One region of the Oceanobacillus sp. HCA-5259 genome, then DNA from elsewhere that is predicted to be linked to it. Evidence: a T-box and tRNA genes for the amino acid it is inferred to sense, from the RefSeq annotation. Region 1 holds a T-box; the other holds one or more tRNA genes.
The links. A T-box is a leader RNA that pairs with one kind of tRNA and senses whether it is charged. The one in region 1 lies ahead of WKU33_RS04170 (valine--tRNA ligase), so its partner is inferred to be a tRNA-Val.

Region 1 (11,036 bases):
GCTTATTTTAGGTCATGCCGATGAGCGGGTAACAACCAAATTGAAAGAAGTAGTTGATAAAGGAACGAGTTTCGGTGCACCAACTGAAATGGAAAATAAATTGGCTGCACTAGTAAAAGAACGAGTGCCTTCCATCGAAATTGTTCGGATGGTAAATTCGGGTACCGAAGCGACGATGAGTGCAATCAGGCTTGCCCGTGGATATACTGGCAGAGATATTATTGTGAAATTTGTAGGAAGCTATCATGGCCATGGTGATTCCTTATTAATTAAAGCTGGTTCCGGTGTAGCAACACTTGGTCTCCCGGACAGCCCAGGGGTACCGGCTTCGACTGCAAGTAACACGATTACAGTTCCATATAATGATTATGAAAGTGTTCAGCTTGCATTCGAACAGTACGGAGACCAGATTGCTGCGGTCATTACCGAGCCTGTCTGCGGTAACATGGGAGTCGTTCCACCAAGAAATAACTTCTTACAAAACTTGCGTGAACTTACAACAAAACATGGTGCATTACTTATTTTTGATGAGGTCATGACAGGCTTTCGTGTTGGTTATAATTGTGCTCAGGGTTATTATGACGTAATACCGGACCTTACTTGTCTTGGGAAAGTTATCGGTGGAGGGCTTCCGGTCGGTGCATTCGGTGGAAAACGAGAGATTATGGAACAAATCGCACCTCAAGGTTCGATCTATCAAGCGGGAACATTATCCGGAAACCCTCTAGCAATGACAGCGGGTTACGAAACATTAAAAGCGATGGACGAGGCGGCGTATGAAGAGCTCGGGAAATTAGCTGACCGGTTAGAGGCAGGTTTCCAGGAAGCTAGCGAGCAACATGGTATTCCATTACAAATTAACCGTGTCGGTTCTATGGTTGGTGTATTCTTTACAGCTGAAGAAGTCATCAACTTTGAAACAGCACAAACTTCTGATTTAGATCGTTTCGCGGCTTATTATCGCGGCATGATTGAAGAAGGAATTTTCCTGCCACCATCCCAATTTGAAGGACTATTCCTATCAACTGCACATACGATGGAACACATTGAAAAAACAATCCAAGCAGTGAACCGGGTGTTTGCAAATCTAACTAAATAACTGCAATCCATTATAATCACTTTCATTCAGCGTAAGTGCAACTGTTTCCTGGAGGTCCGCAGTCCAGACACCTCTCGCTTTCCGCAGGCGGCTGGTGAGCCTCCTCGGGCTGGCGCCCTGCGGGGTCTCACCTATGCCTATCCTCCTGCTGGAGTCTCGAGGTGTCTGGACTGCTCCGAGGAAAGGCCAAATTCGGAGCAATACTTTTCATTTTAGTAAGAGAGCACCTATCATGGTGGGATTTTTTCCATTAATAATAATCCTCTCTACCAGTTCAGTTGCCCGGTGGACGGTGACTCCTGCGGGAATAGCGCGAGTCCGGAGACCCCTTAGTGCTCAGCCCGAGGCAGACTAAGTACGCCACGTCCTGTGGCAACGTCTGCATTAGCATGTCCTGTGCGTTGAGGCTTCTGCTGTGCCCGTGGAAAGCATCCGTCCGCCGGGCAACTGAACGACGATTAGAGATCTAACCAAGAGAATGCGCTAAACACTTACGCTGATTGAAGGCAATTGGCACTTTATTTAATAAACACTTTGGTTTTTTGGTTCGAAAATTAAGTCATAACCTTTGAAGACCTGATACACGGGGATTAATCCTCCAGCTGTATCAGGTTTTTTTCATGCATATCTCCTTTTATCCATTCATATAGATAGTGTATACACAGGGTTTAACTGTATAGGCAATGGAGAAGGGAGGAGTTATTTTGTCTTCTGCTAATCAAAATTTTCAATTTGAATTACAAGAAACATTATATTTTGACCGAGGCGATGAAGTACTCGAATTAATAGGCGTTTCACTTAATCCGGAAATAACGATTCAACCATATGATACGTACGTGTCCATCCGGGGCGAGATTGAACTGCGGGGAGAATATATGCGCGATGAACAACGGATAGACGAAACAGATCACCCTGCACTAGATGAGCTTGATGATTTGGATGCGAGAAGGTTTGTGGAAAAAGTAGAGAGTAAAGAAGATAATATGGCTGAATTTTATCATCGTTTTCCTGTAGATATTTCCGTTCCGGAATACCGGATTGAGAACATGGATGATATTAGAATAGAAATTATTAACTTTGATTATGAATTACCGGCAAATTCAAAATTACAGCTTACTGCAGTAGCGGAAATTCAAGGAATTAAAGCGGAAGTCGATTTATGGCAAGAACGAGAAACAGAGGAAAGGAAAGTAGAGTCGGAAGAGGACGAAGAACCAGACTCATTCACATTTGAAGTGGAAAGAGAAGAGGTTGTTGCAGAAGAGGAAAGGACCAAGGAAGTAGCAGAGGAGTTGGAGCAAGAGGAAGAAACGGAAGTGGAAGAGGTAATAGATGTAAATGAAGTACGGGAACCGGAACCGGAAACGGAAGAAGTGCAAGAAAATGAACTGATAATCCGTGCGAAGGAAGAAGAGGAAGTAGAAGAAGATGGAAAGACGGATGAAGTTGTAAATGATGTTAGTTATTTAAAAGACATATTCCGCCATGAAGAGGAAGAAAGCTATGCAAAAATGCGTATTTGCATTGCGCAAGAAGACGATACGATCGAATCAATCGCGGAAAGATTTCAAGTTAGTGCCCTGCAGTTAATCAAACAAAATAAACTTGATGAAGACTTTGATATTAGCGAGGGACAGTTACTGTATATCCCGAAGAAATGAAATAATCCCCTTGTGAATGGAAGCAAGGGGTTTTCCTATGTTAAGCATTCCGGAGGTTATCAGGATGGAGAAACAAGCTGAAATTCTTAAAGCCTATAATATATATCCTCAGGCAATTGTCGCTGTTACGGACCGGCTGCATAAAGTAAAGGCAGGCGGAAAAGAATATGCATTAAAACGGAGCAGGTTAGATAAACAATCCATAGAAAATTGGGTGTCCGTCTACACCCGCGCAAATCAGGAAAACCTCCATGAAATTATCCCTGTTTATTTAACCCGGAATCGGGAAATGTATGTTGAATTTGCAGGTGAGTTTTATTACCTGACACCTTGGATAGAGACAAATACTAGATTTATTGGTGAAAATCGCATCCAGTCCATCTATAGGCAAATCGGTAGAATTCATGTTCAAACGAAAAATCTGTACCGATTAAACAAGGATGAATTGACGAATCGTTTTCAAACATATCAAGGAAACTGTACAAAAGATGAAACTCGGCTACTTGCGTGGATAGAAATCATCGAACAAAAACATTATCCATCTCCCTTTGAACTGCAAGTATTAACCCATTATCGTGATATACGATTCTCCCTTTTCCGCTCCCGTCAACTAGTAGATGAAATCCTTTCCCTCGCGGAGGAGGAATCGAGTTGGGGAATCAGTCTGAATCATGGTAATTTACAAGCCGGCCATATATTTGATCATTATTTTATTAATTGGGAAAGCGCCTGTTATAAACATGCAGTCTTTGATTTAATGGACTTGTTCCGTTACGGAGCAATCCATGAGCCTCAGTTGAAGAGCCACTTTCTGAAAAATTTCTCCACCTATATGGAAGAGAATCCGTTAACTTCCTTGGAACAAGCTTTACTCAGCCTATATTTGCTGAACAGTGAAGAATATTTACGCTTAGTCGAGCAATACCATACAACCAATGAAACTAATATTTCCCATATACAGTTGTCTATTGAACTTGAACAGATTTATCGCCGATTAATCTTCGGGTTGAGTTTCCAAGAAATGCTTGAACAAAGGGCAAGGAAAGCCGATTAAAACCATTCCAAGTAAAAAGCAATATAGAGAAATACGAAAACACCTAGTAAAAATACATCTAAAGTTGTCGGAAGTATAATCGTACGGAGAAGCTGATATACTAATAACGGCGCCATCGCTTTTTCTAAAACGAACAAGCATTGCCTCGCCCATGGAGGCAGGCGATAACGATAATACCGACCCATACCATTCACCTCATTATAAATGATGAAGTACCATGCTTTATCGTATGTTGTAGCCACGTTTTTGTTCCGGTTAGAGTTGACGTTTTTAAGTGAAGTGTATACAATATAAGGTAATTAAAATATAATGATGCAAATGATTGGGAAGAGTACAGGATGAACGCCTACAGGAAGGGAAATGATTTGCTGAGAATTTCCTAGGAAGGTTGTGCTGGAAGGTCGCCCTTGATGCAGCTGCTTCGAATTACAGTAGAGGCACGCCGGCTATGCGCCGATATCTGTCGATGAGTGTACAAATATTTATTTGTAAACAAAGGTGGTACCACGGAAGTTAACTCTTTTCGTCCTTTTTTGAAGGATGGAAAGGGTTTTTTAATTGTTAAAACTAAAGGAGGGTGATCGGTAATGTCGGATAAAAAAGTAACATTGCCATCAAAATATAATCCAAATGAAGTAGAAGCGGGTCGTTATCAATTTTGGCTGGAGGGGAAATTCTTTGAAGCCCCGAATGATCCGAAGAAAGAGCCTTATTCTATCGTTATTCCGCCGCCAAACGTAACGGGCAGGCTGCACCTAGGGCACGCTTGGGATACGACAATGCAAGACACGATTATCCGTATGAAGCGAATGCAAGGATATGATGTTCTCTGGCTTCCAGGGATGGACCATGCAGGAATTGCAACCCAGGCAAAAGTTGAAGGTGAATTGAAAAAGATGGGAACGAACCGTTATGAGCTTGGACGGGAAAAGTTCCTTGAGAAATCTTGGGAATGGAAGGAAGAGTATGCTTCTTTCATCCGTTCACAATGGGAAAAGCTTGGCTTAAGTGTTGATTACTCGAGAGAACGATTTACGCTTGATGAAGGATTGTCCGATGCGGTTAAAGAGGTTTTCGTCAAGCTTTATGAGAAAGGACTCATCTACCGTGGCGAATACATTATCAACTGGGATCCGCAAACAAAAACAGCTCTCTCCGATATTGAAGTAATTCATGAAGAGGTCGAAGGGAAATTTTACCACTTTAAATATCCAATCAAAGATAGTGATGAGTTTATCGAGATTGCTACAACACGTCCGGAAACGATGCTTGGAGATACGGCGGTAGCTGTTCATCCGGATGATGAAAGGTACCAACATCTTATTGGGAAAACGGTAATTTTGCCACTTGTCGGTAGAGAAATCGAAATCGTTGCAGATGATTATGTTGATATGGAACTAGGTTCTGGTGCGGTAAAAATAACACCGGCCCATGATCCGAATGACTTTGAGATTGGTAATCGTCATAACTTGGAAAGAGTTCTTGTTATGAATGAAGACGGCACGATGAATGAAAACGCTGGTAAATATGAAGGTATGGACCGGTTTGAATGCCGTGAACAGATTGTAAAAGATCTAGAAGAAATCGGTGCCCTTCTGAAGATTGAGGAAAGGGTCCACCAGGTTGGCCACTCGGAACGAAGCGGTGCAGTTGTGGAACCGTACTTATCGACCCAATGGTTTGTAAAAATGAAGCCACTTGCTGATGCTGCAGTTGCGCTACAAGAGAGTGATGATAAAGTCAATTTCTTCCCAGAAAGGTTCGAACGGACGTACCTCCACTGGATGGAAAACATTCGTGATTGGGTAATTTCACGACAGTTATGGTGGGGCCACCGGATACCGGCCTGGTACCATAAAGAAACAGGAGAAATCTATGTAGGAAGAGAAGCCCCTCGTGACCATGAGAATTGGGAACAGGATGAAGATGTACTTGATACATGGTTCTCCTCCGCCCTTTGGCCGTTCTCTACGATGGGCTGGCCGGATACGGAAGCGGCTGATTTCAAACGTTACTTCCCGACTAAAGCACTCGTAACTGGCTACGACATCATCTTTTTCTGGGTAGCGCGGATGATTTTCCAGTCGAAGGAATTTACAGGGGAAAAGCCATTTGAAGATGTGCTCATTCATGGATTAATCCGTGATGCAGAGGGAAGGAAAATGAGTAAATCTCTTGGAAATGGTGTTGACCCGATGGATGTTATCGATAAATACGGGGCAGACTCCCTTCGTTACTTCTTGTTAACTGGCTCAACGCCTGGACAGGATTTACGATTCCACTGGGAAAAGGTTGAATCAACTTGGAATTTCGCGAATAAAATCTGGAACGCTTCCCGATTTGTCTTAATGAACTTAGAGGATTTCAACTATGATGATATTGATTTGTCTGGAGATCTTTCAGTTGCTGATAAATGGATCTTGACAAGATTGAACGAGACGATTGATCAAGTAACGAAGAATACGGATAAATATGAATTTGGGGAAGCGGGTCGTCAGTTATATAACTTTATTTGGGATGAGTTCTGTGACTGGTATATTGAAATGGCGAAACTGCCACTTTATAGTGATGATGCCGCCAAGAAGAAAACGACGCAATCTGTATTAGCTTATGTGCTTGACCAGACGATGCGTTTGTTGCACCCGTTTATGCCGTTTATTACAGAAGAAATTTGGCAGCAACTGCCACATGCTGGAGAATCCATTACCATTGCCAGCTGGCCACAAGTGAAACAGGAATTACATGATGAACTGGCTGTTAAAGAAATGTCTCGTCTTATGGCCATCATCAAGTCAGTTCGTAATATCAGAGCTGAAGTTGATACACCAATGTCGAAGAAGATCAATATGCTAATTGAGGCGGAGAACGAACAAATTGTCTCTGAACTTGAGCGAAATCGAGCATATGTGGAGCGTTTCTGTAATACGGAAAAATTAGAAATTGCCGCTAAGCTACAAGTTCCAGATAAAGCAATGACAGCCGTTGTGACAGGAGCAGAGATTTTCCTGCCGCTGGAAGGTCTAATCGATATTGATAAAGAATTGGAACGTCTGGAAAAGGAATTGGAAAAATGGACTCAAGAAGTAGATAGAGTTAAGAAGAAATTATCTAATGAAGGCTTTGTGAGTAAAGCTCCAGAATCTCTAGTTGAATCGGAAAGACAGAAGGAAAGAGATTACTTGGAAAAACAGGCAAAAGTAAAAGCAAGACTGGAAGAATTAAAAGGTTAGGAAAAAAAGAAGCAGCTGGAGGCTCAACTCATTGAACCCCAGCTGTTTTTTTGTTCCCCTTTATAATTTATTTAAAATATATTCCATCATGTAATCTGCAGCATTGATGCCAGTACATTCATATAAATTCCGGATATGTGCGTTGGAGTTTATTTCACATACGATTGGCTGATTTCTATCACCATTCAATAAATCAACTCCGGCAAAATCAGCATCGATTGCTTTCGCCGCCTTCACTGCTAGTTCTTCTTCTTCTTGAGATGGTGTATAAGCTTCCATTCGGCCTCCCGCCGTAATATTAGCCCGGAAATCGTCTGCAGACCTCCTTTTCATTCCAGCAACGACTTTGTCACCTACAACTTGCAAACGAATATCCACTCCATAACTCGTGTGGACAAATTCCTGGAAGACAAATGGCTTATTGCCGATTAACTGAAGTTTTTTATCGAGTTCCTGTTTATTTTTAACAAGATATACTTGCTCACCGAAGGAACCGAATGCTTCTTTCATTACGAGAGGAAATCCGAGTTCCTTAATTGCCTTATCTATAATCCGTTCGTCAAAACTCCCTGTGTGGAAGATTTTTGGAGCGATAATTGTTTTCGGAATTGGCAGCTGTAATTTGGAAAGTTTTTGATACGTTGCAATTTTATCATCACTCACAGCAATCGCTTTTGCCTGATTAAATACAGGAACACCAAGGTATTCCAATTGCTTCGCTAAATAAATATCCTTATCTGTAAATACTACATAATCAGGGAGGGAGGTTTCCGATAATAAACCAAGGCTTGAGGTTGTAAGCAGACTTAGTAAATCATTATTTTTAATAATTTCAGCCTTACTATTTAATGTCCTTGCAGCTGTTTGAATCATTTCCGCGAAATCAAGAAATTTATTTCCTGGCAAGTTGCCGTTATAGATGATCCATCCGGTTCGTTTCAACTTTCATTTTCCTTTCTGCTATAATTAACTTACGATCAATCGAGGAAAGCGGTGTTATCATGTTTTCTACTATACAAGAGGTGGAAGTGTTTTTCAATGAACGAAAAAAATTGGGGATGAAACCAGGTCTTGAGCGGATTACTGGATTGCTCAATCGTTTAAATAACCCAGAAAAACATTTCAAAGCGATTCACATTGCCGGTACGAACGGTAAAGGATCGACATTGCATTTTATTAAAGCCGCCCTGATGGCAAACGGCTATGAGGTTGGGGTTTTTACATCACCGAGCTTCACGGGCTTAGGAGGCCACATTTTTTTAAACGATCAACAACTATCTGAACAAGCATTACTTGAATGGATGAATCGCCTTTTCCCGCATATTAGGGAAATGGATAAGGCGAATCTTGCACCGACAGAGTTTGAAATACTTACTGCTCTGGCGTTTTCTTTTTTTGCGGAAAATGGAGAAATTGTTCTCATTGAGACGGGAATGGGTGGGCGATTCGACACAACGAACGTCTTGCAGCCGATTCTGTCGATTATTACATCGATTGCTCTTGACCACACGGATTATTTAGGGGGAAGTGAGGAGGAAATTGCTTGGCACAAGGCTGGAATTATTAAAAAGGCGATACCGGTTATCATTGGTAATGTGAGTGAGGAAGCTTTTGCTGTAATTAAAGAAGAGGCCCGGCATAAACATGCTCCCTATTATAGGCTTGGGATCGATTTTAATCGCAGCCAGCTTAATCTGCAAATGAAAGGTGAACACCAGCTTGATAATGTCAGTCTTGCGATTCAAGCGGTACTTATTTTAAAGGGAAATGGCTTTGAAATGGATGTAGAAAAAGGGATCCACCAGATGGAAAAGACGATGCTTCCTGGCCGGTTTGAACAGATTCAAAGTAACCCAACGATTATCCTTGACGCCGCTCATAATCCGGACGGGATAAAGGCTTTTGTTCAGACTGCCAATGAATTATTCCCAGATGCGGAGAGACATGTGATTGTTGCCATGTTTCGTGATAAGGCAACGGAAGAGATGCTGGACTTACTAACAGAACAATTTGATCATGTCACCCTTACTTCCTTCGATCATCCGCGGGCATGGAACCTTGATGAATTCCAAGGAAATACCTCGGTCGATCAAATAGATTCTGACTATCAAGCAGTTCTCGAACGTACTTTACAAAGTGATAGCGTATATTTTATTACCGGCTCTCTTCATTTTATAACAGAGATACGTCACTATTTATTGAATCAACGTAAAAAGTTGTAGAAAACTTTTACAATTCACCTGACAAATTTCTTCTAGTTTTTCATTCTGGATATGGTAGAGTAATGCAAAGGAATTCTAGCAGGGAGTGACGAGATGTCAGATAATAAATATACGGATGATCGGTTTATTGAGGATGGCAGCGCAGTAAAGAAGAAAGTGGAAAATGAGTTTACACCTGTCCATTATCATCCAAAAAAAGTAAAGGATAATAGTTGGCTTGCACCTGTTTTCCTGACCATTCTATCAGCCGGTGTGATTGGTACAGTGTTAGGAATATTTATTATCAATTTATTTACCGGTATCGAAAACGAGCAGACGGGTGAGGATCCGAGTCCCTCTACAGCAGTCACCGCTCAAGGAACGGACAATCAAGTAAAAGCGGAGCAACAATTGCCGACACTTGCTGCATACGTTCTCCAAGCTGGTTTATTTGAGGAAAAAGCAAATGCAGAGGAATGGCAGCAATCCTATATGTCAGCAGGAGAACCAGCATTCATTTGGGAACGAGACGGTCAATACTTTTTATTGATTGGGATTTCCCATACAGAGGAACAAGCTAAACAAAGGGCGATGGAGTTACAAGGTGAAGGATTCGATGTGTTCGTCAAAGAGTGGCAAACAAATGAAAAAGAGCTGAAACTAACAGAAGGTGCGTCTGAATGGGTTGAACAGCTTGGGCAAGTATGGGAGGAAGCATTAACTGCCAAAGAAAACACTCCCCTCGTGAACCATTTGGAACAAGCACCGAAAGCAGATGAATTAGGGAATCTCGTTGAAATTTTGAGTGAACAGACAGAAAATATTGAAGTTTACCTTCTGCAAGTCATGCAAGCTTATGATAATTTATAACTTGTCTGTTTTAGAATTATCAACAGATAAAACCACCTGATAAGGAGAATATCCTCGGGTGGTTTTTGTATTTTCACTTAGAAAACAGTCTATAAAAAAGGGATACGGGAAGTTGAGTTTTCCTTGCGAAGTTCGTAAAGTAAGAGCAAGAAAGGAGGTTGTAGGAATGCAAATCATGATTAAAGATGTACCGAAAGAGGATAGACCGAGGGAACGTGCTATTAGACTTGGAGCAAGTCATCTGACCAATCAGGAAATCTTAGCAATCCTGCTCGGTAGCGGCACGAAACTAGAGTCTGTCACGATGCTCGCCAATCGGGTCCTTATGCATTTTGAAGGGTTAAAATTATTACACGATGCCACATTTGAAGAATTGACAGCGATTAAAGGAATCGGTCATGCAAAAGGAGTGCAGATCCTTGCTGCAATTGAACTTGGAAAAAGAATGAGTCAGTATAATCCGGATGATAAATACGTGATCCGTTCACCCGACGACGGAGCAAATTATGTCATGGAAGAGATGCGCTTATTGAAGCAGGAACATTTCGTCGTTCTGTTCCTGGACACCAAGAACCACGTTATTCACAGGCAAACCATTTTTGTCGGAAGCCTCAATGCTTCGATTGTCCACCCGCGCGAGGTCTTCCGTGAAGCCGCAAAGCGTTCAGCTGCTTCGATAATTCTGACACACAATCATCCTTCAGGGGATCCCTCACCATCTCAAGAAGATATCCATGTGACGAGACGCTTAGTCGAGGCTGGGAAAATAATGGGAATAGAAGTACTCGATCATTTAATCATTGGAAATCGTAAATTTGTGTCATTGAAGGAAAAAGGGTATCTGTAACAATATAAGACTATCTATTTTATCATTTATTTCGTATAATATTATAGGAATTGTTTTATCAAGCGCCATTTTTC
Region 2 (11,036 bases), on a different contig from region 1:
TTTATCAATAGAGTATAATGTAACTAACACGTTATTGAAATAAGCAGGATCATGGTTAGATGTGACGCCAAGGTTGGCATACCCTTCTAATACCTCAAACCAGGACAGAGATTCCGTCCGGATTGCTTCATTAACTGCAAGTTCGATTGCACTATCCCAATCTTTGATACTCTCAAAATAACGCTTTGCTATTTCTGTTACATCAGCATAATCTGGATTCAATTGAACCGCTTTTTTAATGATATCAACGGACTTTTCCATTTGGTCTTGTTGGATATACAGCGAGAAAAGTTGCAGCATGACTTCTGTTTTTAATGTAACGGAATCCGTCTCCACTTCCTTATAAAACTTCTCTGCGTACTCCAATAACCCCATTTCCATGTGCGCATCTGCTATATTTTTCTGTCCCCATGGTATTAAGGATTTGTCTAAAGGGTGCTGCCACTTATAAATCGCAGCTTCATAATCTTGATTCAAGAAATAAACTTCTCCTTGAGCAAAACGGATTGCAGACAGTTCAGGCTGTTCCTTCTTCATTTCTTCCATATACATCTCACCCAGTATCTTGATTGGGTGCTCTTTTTCTTTTTCATTTTCATCTATAATCGTTTGATAATAGGATTTCATAATTAATTTATTCTCCATCGTTACGATCATTCCTTTCTTCGGATACATAACTTATACTATTCATCCATTCACGTATCAATCACCAAAGTTTACTATAGGATGATAAAGGGCACAAATCTTATCCTCATTAAAGAATAATTACCCCCATCTGGTCCGCTTCTAACAGCGCAAAAATTATGACTAGAGCGCCATTCCTATCGCTCTAGAAATAGCGCTCCATAATTACGATAAAATAAAACCTCATTCAGTGGGAGTTTTTGCTCTTTTCCCACGGAGTGTTAATTGAATAAATTAGGTTGTTAGCGCTCCTTATCTACCCCCCTAAATTGTTTTAATTTATCTACCCATTTTCAGCATAAAAAAGAATAGCCAACGGTAAATATATGCCTTGGTCATCTATATCATTCTTTTAATATACAGCAGAAAAAACTTATCCTTCATCTTTAATATTTGTTCAATTAATTTATTATAGCAGATAAAGCTTTTTCAAGAAATTAGTTTCCTAGCGGTTTCTTTGGATTAGTGGAAACCCAGCCACCAACAGCACGCTTCTTAGGGTCACCTTAATAACTTACGGCTTGAGGTTCCATACCTGCACTGTTACGCTATTCCCGGAAAAACGTATCGTTCGGTGTTATTTTGACTGCTCTGCATTAAGGTTGAAACTTCGGTTTGAACAATAAAAAAGGATCAGTCCCCTCCCATGCTAACACTTTAGCACAGCAAGGAACTAATCCCATAACTTCAAAGCCTCGCTTGGATAAGACAAGTGCTCTGACCGCTCATCTTACTTCAAGTTTTCAAAAACATCAACTGCTGCTTGTGCAACTTGGATATCATGCTCAACAGCACTTCCACTTGCACCAACAGCCCCAATCACTTTATCATTTTCAACTAAGGGGATGCCTCCGCCAAAGAGAACTAACCGCCCATTATTTGTCGTGTTTAATCCATAGAGTTCAGCGTGCGGAACAGTCGCTTCAGCTAAATTGGATGTTGGCATTTTTAAAGCAACAGAAGTCCACGCTTTATTTTGTGCGATGTCAACGCTAGCCAACCAGGCATCATCCATACGATGTACTGCGATAAGATTTCCACCCTCATCCACAACAGAGATAACCATTTGTATTCCAAGTTCTGCTGCTTTTTTCTCGGCACCTTCGATAAGTTGCTTTGCTAACTCAAGATTCATTTTCGTCATGTACTACACTCCTCCCGCCCCTTATTGTAGGAATTTTATAAAAACCATCTCTATCCTTAGTATAAAAGTTACTTTCCCTTCCGTAAAATAGCTAATACTGATATTCCTCCATCTGTAAAACTGATATCATTCTTTTAAATTAGAAATAGGACTGTAAAAAGTTATAAAAAAATCAGTGGGTAAGAAAACACCCACTGATGTATGTTTTTTATATGATAAAAAGAACAAAGTTGCCCTTCAAACGGAATATTCTTTAATTGCCGAGATATCTACATTTGGATTAACGAACGGACGGGGAATTTCATTTTCTAATATATGAATGGTATCAATAAACTTTTGCATCGTTTTTGTTAAATACGTATCTGCCTGTCTAATGAAGACAGTTGATATCTCACTATATTTTTTAGGTACTGGGTAACACCGAACATCCCCAGCTAATTTTAAATAACGAACAGTGGATTTGGGTACAAGACTTATCCCAAGCCCAGCTATCACACTTTCCAGAATCGTTTCCAATGTTCCAAATTCCATTACTTTAGCATTCACAATTCCGCTATCATGTAACCAATTCTCCAGCCGCGCTCGATAACTGCATCCCTTACTAAAAACAAGCATTGGCCTATTTTTCAAACTGCTATAACTAACTTTTTTGTTATCTGCTATTAAAACGAGTTCTTCCTTAAAAACTTCAATCTGCTCAATATCGGGGTGCCTCCCAAATCCTGTAACAAAGGCACCGTCTAATTTGCGATTCAAAATATCATTTATTAAATCATTGTTTACACCCGTTTTTAGTGTTAACTCCACATTGGGATAATTTTTATGAAAGTTGGATAAAATCATCGGTAGCTTCGTGACGGTCTCAACAGTCCCAATCTCGAGAGTACCTGAGGGATTGCTACATTCTTGAAATTCTTTCTTCATCTCTTCTATCATGTGTAAAATCTTCTCTGAATGGACTAAAAGCCTCTTTCCTTCCGAATTTAATGTCGTTCCTTTACTATGACGATCAAATAGTCGTGTTTTCAAACTTAATTCTAATGACTTAATTCGAGAAGTGATATGGGATTGTACATAATTAAGTTCATCTGCAGCTTTACTAATACTTCCATTACGAGCAACACTTTGAAAAATTAGCAAGTCTTTAATTTCCATTCTTTCCCTCCTTGTCTACTCTACCGCTCAGTATTTGTGATGGCATCTGTCATTATAAATCGTTATACATGATTTACTTCCATTTTATAGCACTTCTTAGTTTTAGACAAATTACAATTATCAGACATAGGAGATAAGAAAGAATGAAGAACCTGAGACAAGGAACTTATAAACTATATAATAAAGACAGATTAAGTTCTTATAAAAATAAGCTTCCTTATCACTCTATAAGCGTGATGTTTACTGTTTTTCTTCCCCAGTTGTATGCTTCTTCTTTTGTTGGGAGATGTACATCTATTTTATTTCCTTTGATGGCTCCACCTGTATCACCTGCCACAGCATATCCATAGCCTTCTACATAGACTTGTGTACCTAGCGGAATAACATTAGGATCTACAGCAATAACTTTTGCATAAGGGTCGTTATTCAGATTAATTCCAGTTGCAGTAACACCAGAACAGCCGGAACAGCCTGCAGTATAGGCGGTTGCTTCAACAGCAAATGTTTCTCCTCTAACTTCCCCGGTTGTTGTTTCCTCAACCTTGTTGGCCGATTCAACTTGCTCTTCTACTGTCTCTTGACTCTCTTCCGCTGAATCCTGACTCGCTTCCACTGCCTCTTGATTCTCTTCATTTGCGTCAGTACCTGTCTCAACTTCCGGTTCATCTGCTGTTTGCTCCGACTCTTCACTTACTGTTGGTTCAACTCCCACACCATTCACATTTAAACGCTGTCCCGTTATAATTAGGTCGGAGGGTAGATTATTCCATTCCCTCAGTTTATCGACCGTTACATCATCACTATAGGAATTACTAATATGTGTCAGAGTATCTCCCTCTTGCACAATATAAAACTCTGCCTCCGTCTCTACTCCGAGTTTCAATACTTGTTTCGGATGAATTAATGACGATTTGAGTCCATTTATTTCCATCAATATTTCAACAGTTGTATTATTTTCATTCGCTATTTTCCAAAGACTGTCTCCCTTTTGTACCTCATAATCAGCTGCTGACACTGAAGTCGCAGCAATCCCTATAATAACCAGCCCTATCAATACGGATACTAACTTTTTCATTAGTAGTCCCCCTTTTGTTATTGATTAAGTCTAATCCTAGCACAGGGGGACACGTCTGTGGTTACAGCTCGTTTAAGAGGTTATTACAAATAATCGCAATATATTAAAAATTGGATAAATATTTATCAATTAGTTCTATTTTCTTTTTTTAAACATATAAGAACCATCTCTATCCTTCACTCTTAGGATATGTCACACATTTAATCGTAGTTTACCACTAACGGCGAACTATGGGTATATCAAAATGCATATCTATGGGGAGGAAACTCAGTTTCTTCACAGCTTGAGAGAGAGGCATACATTATCGAAATTACGGAATCGTTGAATTAAACAGACAAGTACTATTTCTAGCCGACCTTACCAAAAAAGATTAAGCCGCATGAAATAATTGCGGCTTAACCTTTTCATGGTGTTCCTTCACCGTGGAATCATCTATTCGGAAATACAGGTTTAATCACTGGAAATGAATGTACACATTCTATTTCAGAAACTCTACCGGTTCGTCCTTTCGTTCATTGATCACTTGTATAAACTGGTCCATATTTTCTGGAGCGATGATTGTAAAATCACTGGAACCATAGTATACGTAATAACGTTCTTTGGAAAGAGCAGCTGAGGCTAATTGAGTATTAGTTTTTTCGATTTTTTTAATGGTTTCGAGCTCAATTCGGCGTTTAAATGGGCCAATATGAATAATTAAATAATCATTTGTTACAAAGTAAAATGTTCGGTACCAAAACCATAAAATGACAATAGCGAAAATCCCAAATATCAAAGAAAAGATTAAACTTGCGGCGAGTCCTGCTTTATGGTAAATCGGTATGAATAGTCCAAGTGATAGTCCTAAGAATAACAGTGCCGATCCCCCAATTATTATTCGATAAGCTAAGTCTTTGTTTGCATTGAACTTCAAAAGTTATACCCTCCGATCTAATTTTAATTAGTGAAACAGCTTAGTCTTGAGATAACATTCTCAATCAAAACAAAATAAAAAAGCTCAATCTAAAAAACGGCTACGGATTTCTCGAGAAGGTATAGCGCAACTATCCCTTTTCCCCAAAAATTTGTACCTGTTTTTTGCGATGATTGAGTAAACTGCATTCCGAATCGGTTTAGGAATAATGAGTAGTATCGTCAGTAGTTTCCAAGGACATTTTAAATGTCTACATATCCGAAGAGTAGCATCCGACTTTAAAAACACTCGATCGTCTTTAATCAATACAAAACTATCAACATCCCAAGGTAACTGGTGTTTTTTCAGTAAGGTTTGACCAACTTCACCTTGCAATGAAGCAAATTTGAAGTAATCATACGACTCTCTTTTAATGATATACTGAATGCTTTTATTACAAAAATTACATACCCCATCGAATAGTATTATGGCTCCTAAGTTCAGCTCTCCTTCTTGTAGAAAACTTTATTTCCCGACACCATTTTATATTCTGAATTTTAATTATATTGTACCAAGAAAAGGTGCTAATGTCATTCAAAAAGCACCTAAATTTCGTACAAATAAATGTACCTTTATTCAGTTCCAGATGCCAATGTTGGCGTCCAACAAAACAAGGCGAATTAAAACAAGTTTTATATTGGTTATCGTAAGCATTCTACTGTATGCCAACACCATGTAACCGTCAAGTAAAAATGAACACTTTTCGCTAAATAATTTTGGACCTAAATTAACTTAAATTGTAATATTAAATAAGATTTACCTAACATAATAATAGAGACCAATATTCAGTTTACGCCTGATTTGTCTAGAGTTTTTTCGAAAAATGTAAGTTGATGCTCAATCTGAAACCCCAGTCTTTTATATAGACGAATCGCCTTCGAATTGTCAGATTGGACACATAGAGTAACTTCTTCTATGGATGGAAATGTAAAAAGCCATTCTAAACCTTTTACAAGAAGAGAAGTCCCCAAACCTTTGTTACGCACCAGCGGAGTTACACCAAAAAATTCAATACTTCCTTCTCCAAACTCTGGCTCTGCCTCAGTGTAAAGATATCCTAGTAAATTACCATGTTCGTTTACAGCACCAAAAACAGTCGATGTTTCACTCAATCCATCTACCATTTCAGTACCAGTTAGGTAAGAATTAGGAAAAATTTGGTTGTGTAACTTTATCAATGAACTATAATGTTCACTTATTAGCGGGATTACATTGTCATTATTTACTCTTCTAAAAGATTGTTTGGAACAAGTTAAAATGGTCTCTTTACTAACAGAATCAAAAGAATATCTATTAGCCAAATCAACTACCATTAAATTATGATTATCCGGAAATAAGGAGACAGTCTGTATGGTATTCGGAATTTCTTTAATAGTGGATTCCCATAACAAAATAGATACCTTTAATGCATCTGCGCGGTCTACGAATGGTCCCCATATTTCGGCTTTTCCCCTTTCGTTATCAGCATCAAACCCACAGACTCCAACAACCTTATCGCTTTCCGTTGCTATAAAAAATGATTCACGTGCAGGTATATCTCCAAAGTCTTCCTCCAATGTATTAAAAATTTCATCCATCTTTTTCCCACAATAACCAATATGGTGTTCTAAATTTGAATTTAATCTGGAAATAAAGGCTGCAACATCTGCTAGTTTCGGATGACGTTGAATCTTTATCATATGAAAACCTCCCAAACTTTATAAAATGTAAGTATTTGAATCAGTTATGTCGACTAACCTATGAAAATCAGACCTTAAACAAGCGCTATTTAAGGTTGTATAATTGGAGATAAAGCTTCTTATGCTCACATCATCCCAGACGAACCGGAATGAAGCCGAAGACATATTCGAAGATGTATTACAGTCGAGAAGAAAATGAGGTTGTTAGCAAGGTTTTAACAATTGGTAAAATTTAGGGGCATTCGGAATCTGTTACACTTAAAACAAAAGGTCTGTACCCCTTGATATATAAGGGATACAGACCTCTGTTCTATAGTGATTCCGATTGGGCTCGAACCAACGACCTCTACCCTGTCAAGGTAGCGCTCTCCCAGCTGAGCTACGGAATCATTATTTTCAACTGCAAGATTTAGTATACAATACATTTATATTTCCTGCAAGCGAAACTTAACATTTTGTACTATTTTATGCTTGAATATCAATTTTCCCACCTAAATTTGGGTGACTTGCATCTGGTGCACTTACACTTTCGTCCAACATTTCTAGCATATCACCAGCTTGAACTTTCCCTGTATCCATCATCATCCTCATAACCGATAAGCTTGCTTGCTGTTTTACTTGGGCTTGGCTTAATGCTGTAGAAAGTTTTGCAATATCCATTTTCCTACCCCTTTCTCTCTGAATCCTTTAACTCTATCTATCATACCATATCTATGAAAGTTTCCAAGTCTCTCTTTCTATCAATTTGACAGCTAGGAGTAAACGAGAAGCTCCAACTGTATCGAACCATCTACCCTGTTAAAATATCTCTCTTCCAACTGAGCTATGAACCATCATTCTAATCGTATAGTTTATGTACTGACGTGCATTTTTTGCATAGAATTAAGCATTCTGTTCCCCTTTATTGCCTATTGCTGAAAATGTTTTTACATACAAAGGAGATAAAATCATGAGCGTGAGCGTTACTAGTAATCCATCAGACATTAAATCTATAAAAGTCCCATTAATCACAATGATGGATAGTAAAATCAAAACAATCAGGAGATAAACATAATCATATCTCATTTGTTTAAAAATAGGAGGTTTCATGTAAATAATACAGAAAACACCCACCATTACTAGCATGAATGCCATTTTTTCACCACCTTTTTCTAGTGTCGGAATACTTGTATTGTAAACACATTATTTGACTCACAGTTTAACTTAAAAAAACGGAAAATCAATCATCTCCAAACACCCCCACAAAACTTCGACACCCGAAATAAGATACTGGATAATTACCTACTAACACATTATAATAATTAAATAATTGTTATTATTTTACTTACTTGGAGGGTCAGCGTTTGAAAAATGTTTTTTCCTTTTTAAAACCATATAAAACATCCATTATTTTAGCATATATTTTTATGTTTTCTGAACTTATGATTGAGCTTCTCCTCCCTCTCTTTCTCGGTCTCATGATTGATCAGGGGGTGCTACAAGAAGATGTTGGGAAAATTACGATGTGGGGAGGAATCATGATTGGACTTGCAGCTTTATCCCTTATCGTTGGAGTGTTGAACTCATTCTACTCTTCTCATGTCAGTTTCGCCTTTGGTTTTGATTTGAGACAGAAGCTGTTCGCCCGCATCCAATATTTTTCCTTTAAAAGCTTAAGTAATTACCCTACTTCTGCACTTGTGACACGATTTACGAACGATATCCGCCAGATTCAAAATATGATCTTCATGGCGCTTCGTATTATGGCAAAAGCCCCGTTCCTTGTGCTTGGTGGAGTGACGATGGCATTTATTGTAAATGCTCGCCTTGCAATGATCTTTCTTCTGACCGTGCCTTTACTTATTCTCTTTTTATTCCTCGTGATGAAGTATGCTAGTAAGATGTTTTCTAAAGTACAGGCGAATGTCGATCACGTCAACCGAGTCATGCAGGAGAATCTTGCAGGTATGCGGATTATTAAAGCGTTTGGACGCCGGAATTTTGAAGAGATGCGTTTCATGGGGGCAAATAACGACCTTGCGATTTCGACAAAAAGGACTTTCCATTTTGTGGAATCCACGATGCCTATCCTTTTATTTATTATGAACTTGAGCCTTATCTTCATCATCTGGTTCGGAAATATCCAGTCGCTCGCCGGGAATGCTGCGGTTGGAGAAGTTGTTTCTATCGTCAATTATGCACTCCGGGTAGCGATGGCGATTTCAATGTTCTCCTTTATTATCATCATTCTTTCGAGGACAAAAGCATCGGCAGAACGGGTGAATGAAGTGCTGACATTAGAAAATGAAAGTGAATCAGAATATGAAGTAGATAGAACGCATGATAACATTGAGATTAAGGACGGTACAGTGGAATATCGCAATGTTTATTTCCAATACCCTGCTTCAGATGAAATTATTTTGAACGATATTTCATTCACCATCCAATCAGGAGAAACCCTTGCGATTATGGGTGCTACCGGATCCGGGAAAACATCGATATTCCAACTCATGCCTCGGCTATATGATCCAACTAAAGGACAGGTGCTAATTGACGGTCGGTCTATTGATTCCTATCCCTTCGATACCTTAAGGGATAGTATCGGATATGTGCCACAGAATCCGCTCCTTTTCACCGGAACCGTTCGGGATAATATCGTTTGGGGAAAAGTCGGTGCGACTGACGAAGAAATGATACAAGCTGCGAAAGATGCACAGATTCACGATACAATCATGAGTTTACCTAAACAGTATGACACGAGAGTCGGGCAAAAAGGAGTGAATCTCTCCGGTGGGCAAAAACAGCGGATTTCGATTGCCAGGGCGCTGATCCGGAAACCGAAGATTCTCATGCTTGATGATAGTACTAGTGCCCTAGACCTTGCTACGGAAGCTAGATTGCTTGAGACTATTGAATCATACAACTGTACAATAATGATCATTACTCAAAAAGTTTCCACAGCAAGGACTGCAGATCGGATTCTATTAATGGATGAAGGTGAAGTGCTCGCAGTGGGGACACATAATGAATTGATTAAACAATCCAGGCTCTATCAACAGATTGTGGAATCCCAGCACGGAAAGGAGTATGCACATGTCGAATAAGGACTGGAAGGCTCCCTTCCACTATGAGAAAATAAAGCTTGATTCCGTCCAGATTGATAAAGACAAACGGGCGAAAAATATGGGGGCTACCCTAAAAAGGATTTGGGCATATCTCTCCCGGCAGAAAGGGATGCTTTTTCTCGTCATCTTAATGGTGATATTTAGTTCTGGTCTCGGTTTGCTCGGTCCCTATCTTATCGGAATGGCGATTGATGATTATATCGTGACCCAGGAAACAAATGGACTTGGAACACTGCTTGTCGGCTTGATCTTTGTTTTCCTTTTTCATTCACTTGCTATTTTCTTACAGAACTTTTGGATGATTGGAATTGCCCAGAATACGGTTTTTGACTTGCGAAAGGATTTATTTGAACAGTTCCATCGACTGCCGATTTCTTATTTTGATAAACGTCAGCACGGGGAATTGATGAGCCGGTTGACAAATGATATTGATAACGTCAATAACACACTCAATCAATCGGTCATCCAAATTTTCTCGAGTGTTCTGACACTTGCTGGCACGCTGATTGTCATGCTGATACTCAGTCCAATTTTAACGGTTGTCACGCTCGTTATCGTCCCTCTTATGTTTTACGCGATGAAATGGATCACTTCCCGGACCGGGCCGCTCTATAAACTACAACAAAAGCATCTCGGGGAAGTCAATGGTTATGTAGAAGAAATTGTTTCCGGCCAGCATGTTGTAAAAACATATTCCCAGGAAGATAAGGTCATTCGGGCTTTTGAAGAACGGAACGAAGAACTGAAGCGAACTGGTTTCTGGGCGCAGATGATTGCCGGTCTCACTCCGAAGATCATGAACATGCTGAATTTCTTAAGCTTCGGATTGATTGCTTTTGCTGGTGGCTTGCTTGCGATCTATAGTAATCAAGAACTTGTCACGGTCGGGATTATCGTAATCTTCACCGAATATGCTAGACAATTTACTCGTCCTCTGAATGAGCTTTCCAACCAATTCAACATCCTTCTTTCCGCGATTGCCGGTGCGGAACGGGTCTTTAATGTAATGGATGAGGAAAAAGAAGAACGAGATGAAGAAAATGCAAAAGAGCTAACTGAAACTGCGGGACATGTAATATTCGATGAAGTCCAGTTTGCCTATGAAAAGGAAACGATCATCGATCGGGTAAGCTTTGAAGCGAAACCTGGAGAGACGGTTGCTTTTGTCGGACACACAGGTGCCGGGAAAACGACGATCATTAATCTGATTTCACGTTTCTATAATTATGATGCAGGGAAAATT

Region 2: it encodes a tRNA-Val, which carries the amino acid that the T-box ahead of WKU33_RS04170 (valine--tRNA ligase) is inferred to sense. The anticodon was not compared.

The regions. Positions count from the first base shown of each region.
Region 1 is NZ_JBBKBV010000004.1:141,425-152,460, forward strand. It holds gene hemL (glutamate-1-semialdehyde 2,1-aminomutase) at 1-1,099, shown strand, start outside; gene WKU33_RS04155 (LysM peptidoglycan-binding domain-containing protein) at 1,804-2,760, shown strand; gene WKU33_RS04160 (hypothetical protein) at 2,825-3,814, shown strand; gene WKU33_RS04165 (hypothetical protein) at 3,811-4,056, opposite strand; T-box leader at 4,124-4,348, shown strand; gene WKU33_RS04170 (valine--tRNA ligase) at 4,402-7,044, shown strand; gene WKU33_RS04175 (ATP-grasp domain-containing protein) at 7,105-7,986, opposite strand; gene WKU33_RS04180 (bifunctional folylpolyglutamate synthase/dihydrofolate synthase) at 8,046-9,266, shown strand; gene WKU33_RS04185 (SPOR domain-containing protein) at 9,360-10,115, shown strand; gene radC (RadC family protein) at 10,282-10,962, shown strand.
Region 2 is NZ_JBBKBV010000024.1:19,474-30,509, reverse strand. It holds gene WKU33_RS13005 (tetratricopeptide repeat protein) at 1-675, opposite strand, end outside; gene WKU33_RS13000 (GlcG/HbpS family heme-binding protein) at 1,415-1,828, opposite strand; gene WKU33_RS12995 (LysR family transcriptional regulator) at 2,066-2,983, opposite strand; gene WKU33_RS12990 (3D domain-containing protein) at 3,204-4,058, opposite strand; gene WKU33_RS12985 (PH domain-containing protein) at 4,537-4,971, opposite strand; gene WKU33_RS12980 (thiol-disulfide oxidoreductase DCC family protein) at 5,056-5,436, opposite strand; gene WKU33_RS12975 (GNAT family N-acetyltransferase) at 5,796-6,689, opposite strand; tRNA gene WKU33_RS12970 (tRNA-Val) at 7,006-7,078, opposite strand; gene WKU33_RS12965 (YjfB family protein) at 7,155-7,349, opposite strand; gene WKU33_RS12960 (hypothetical protein) at 7,572-7,823, opposite strand; gene WKU33_RS12955 (ABC transporter ATP-binding protein) at 8,033-9,772, shown strand; gene WKU33_RS12950 (ABC transporter ATP-binding protein) at 9,762-11,036, shown strand, end outside.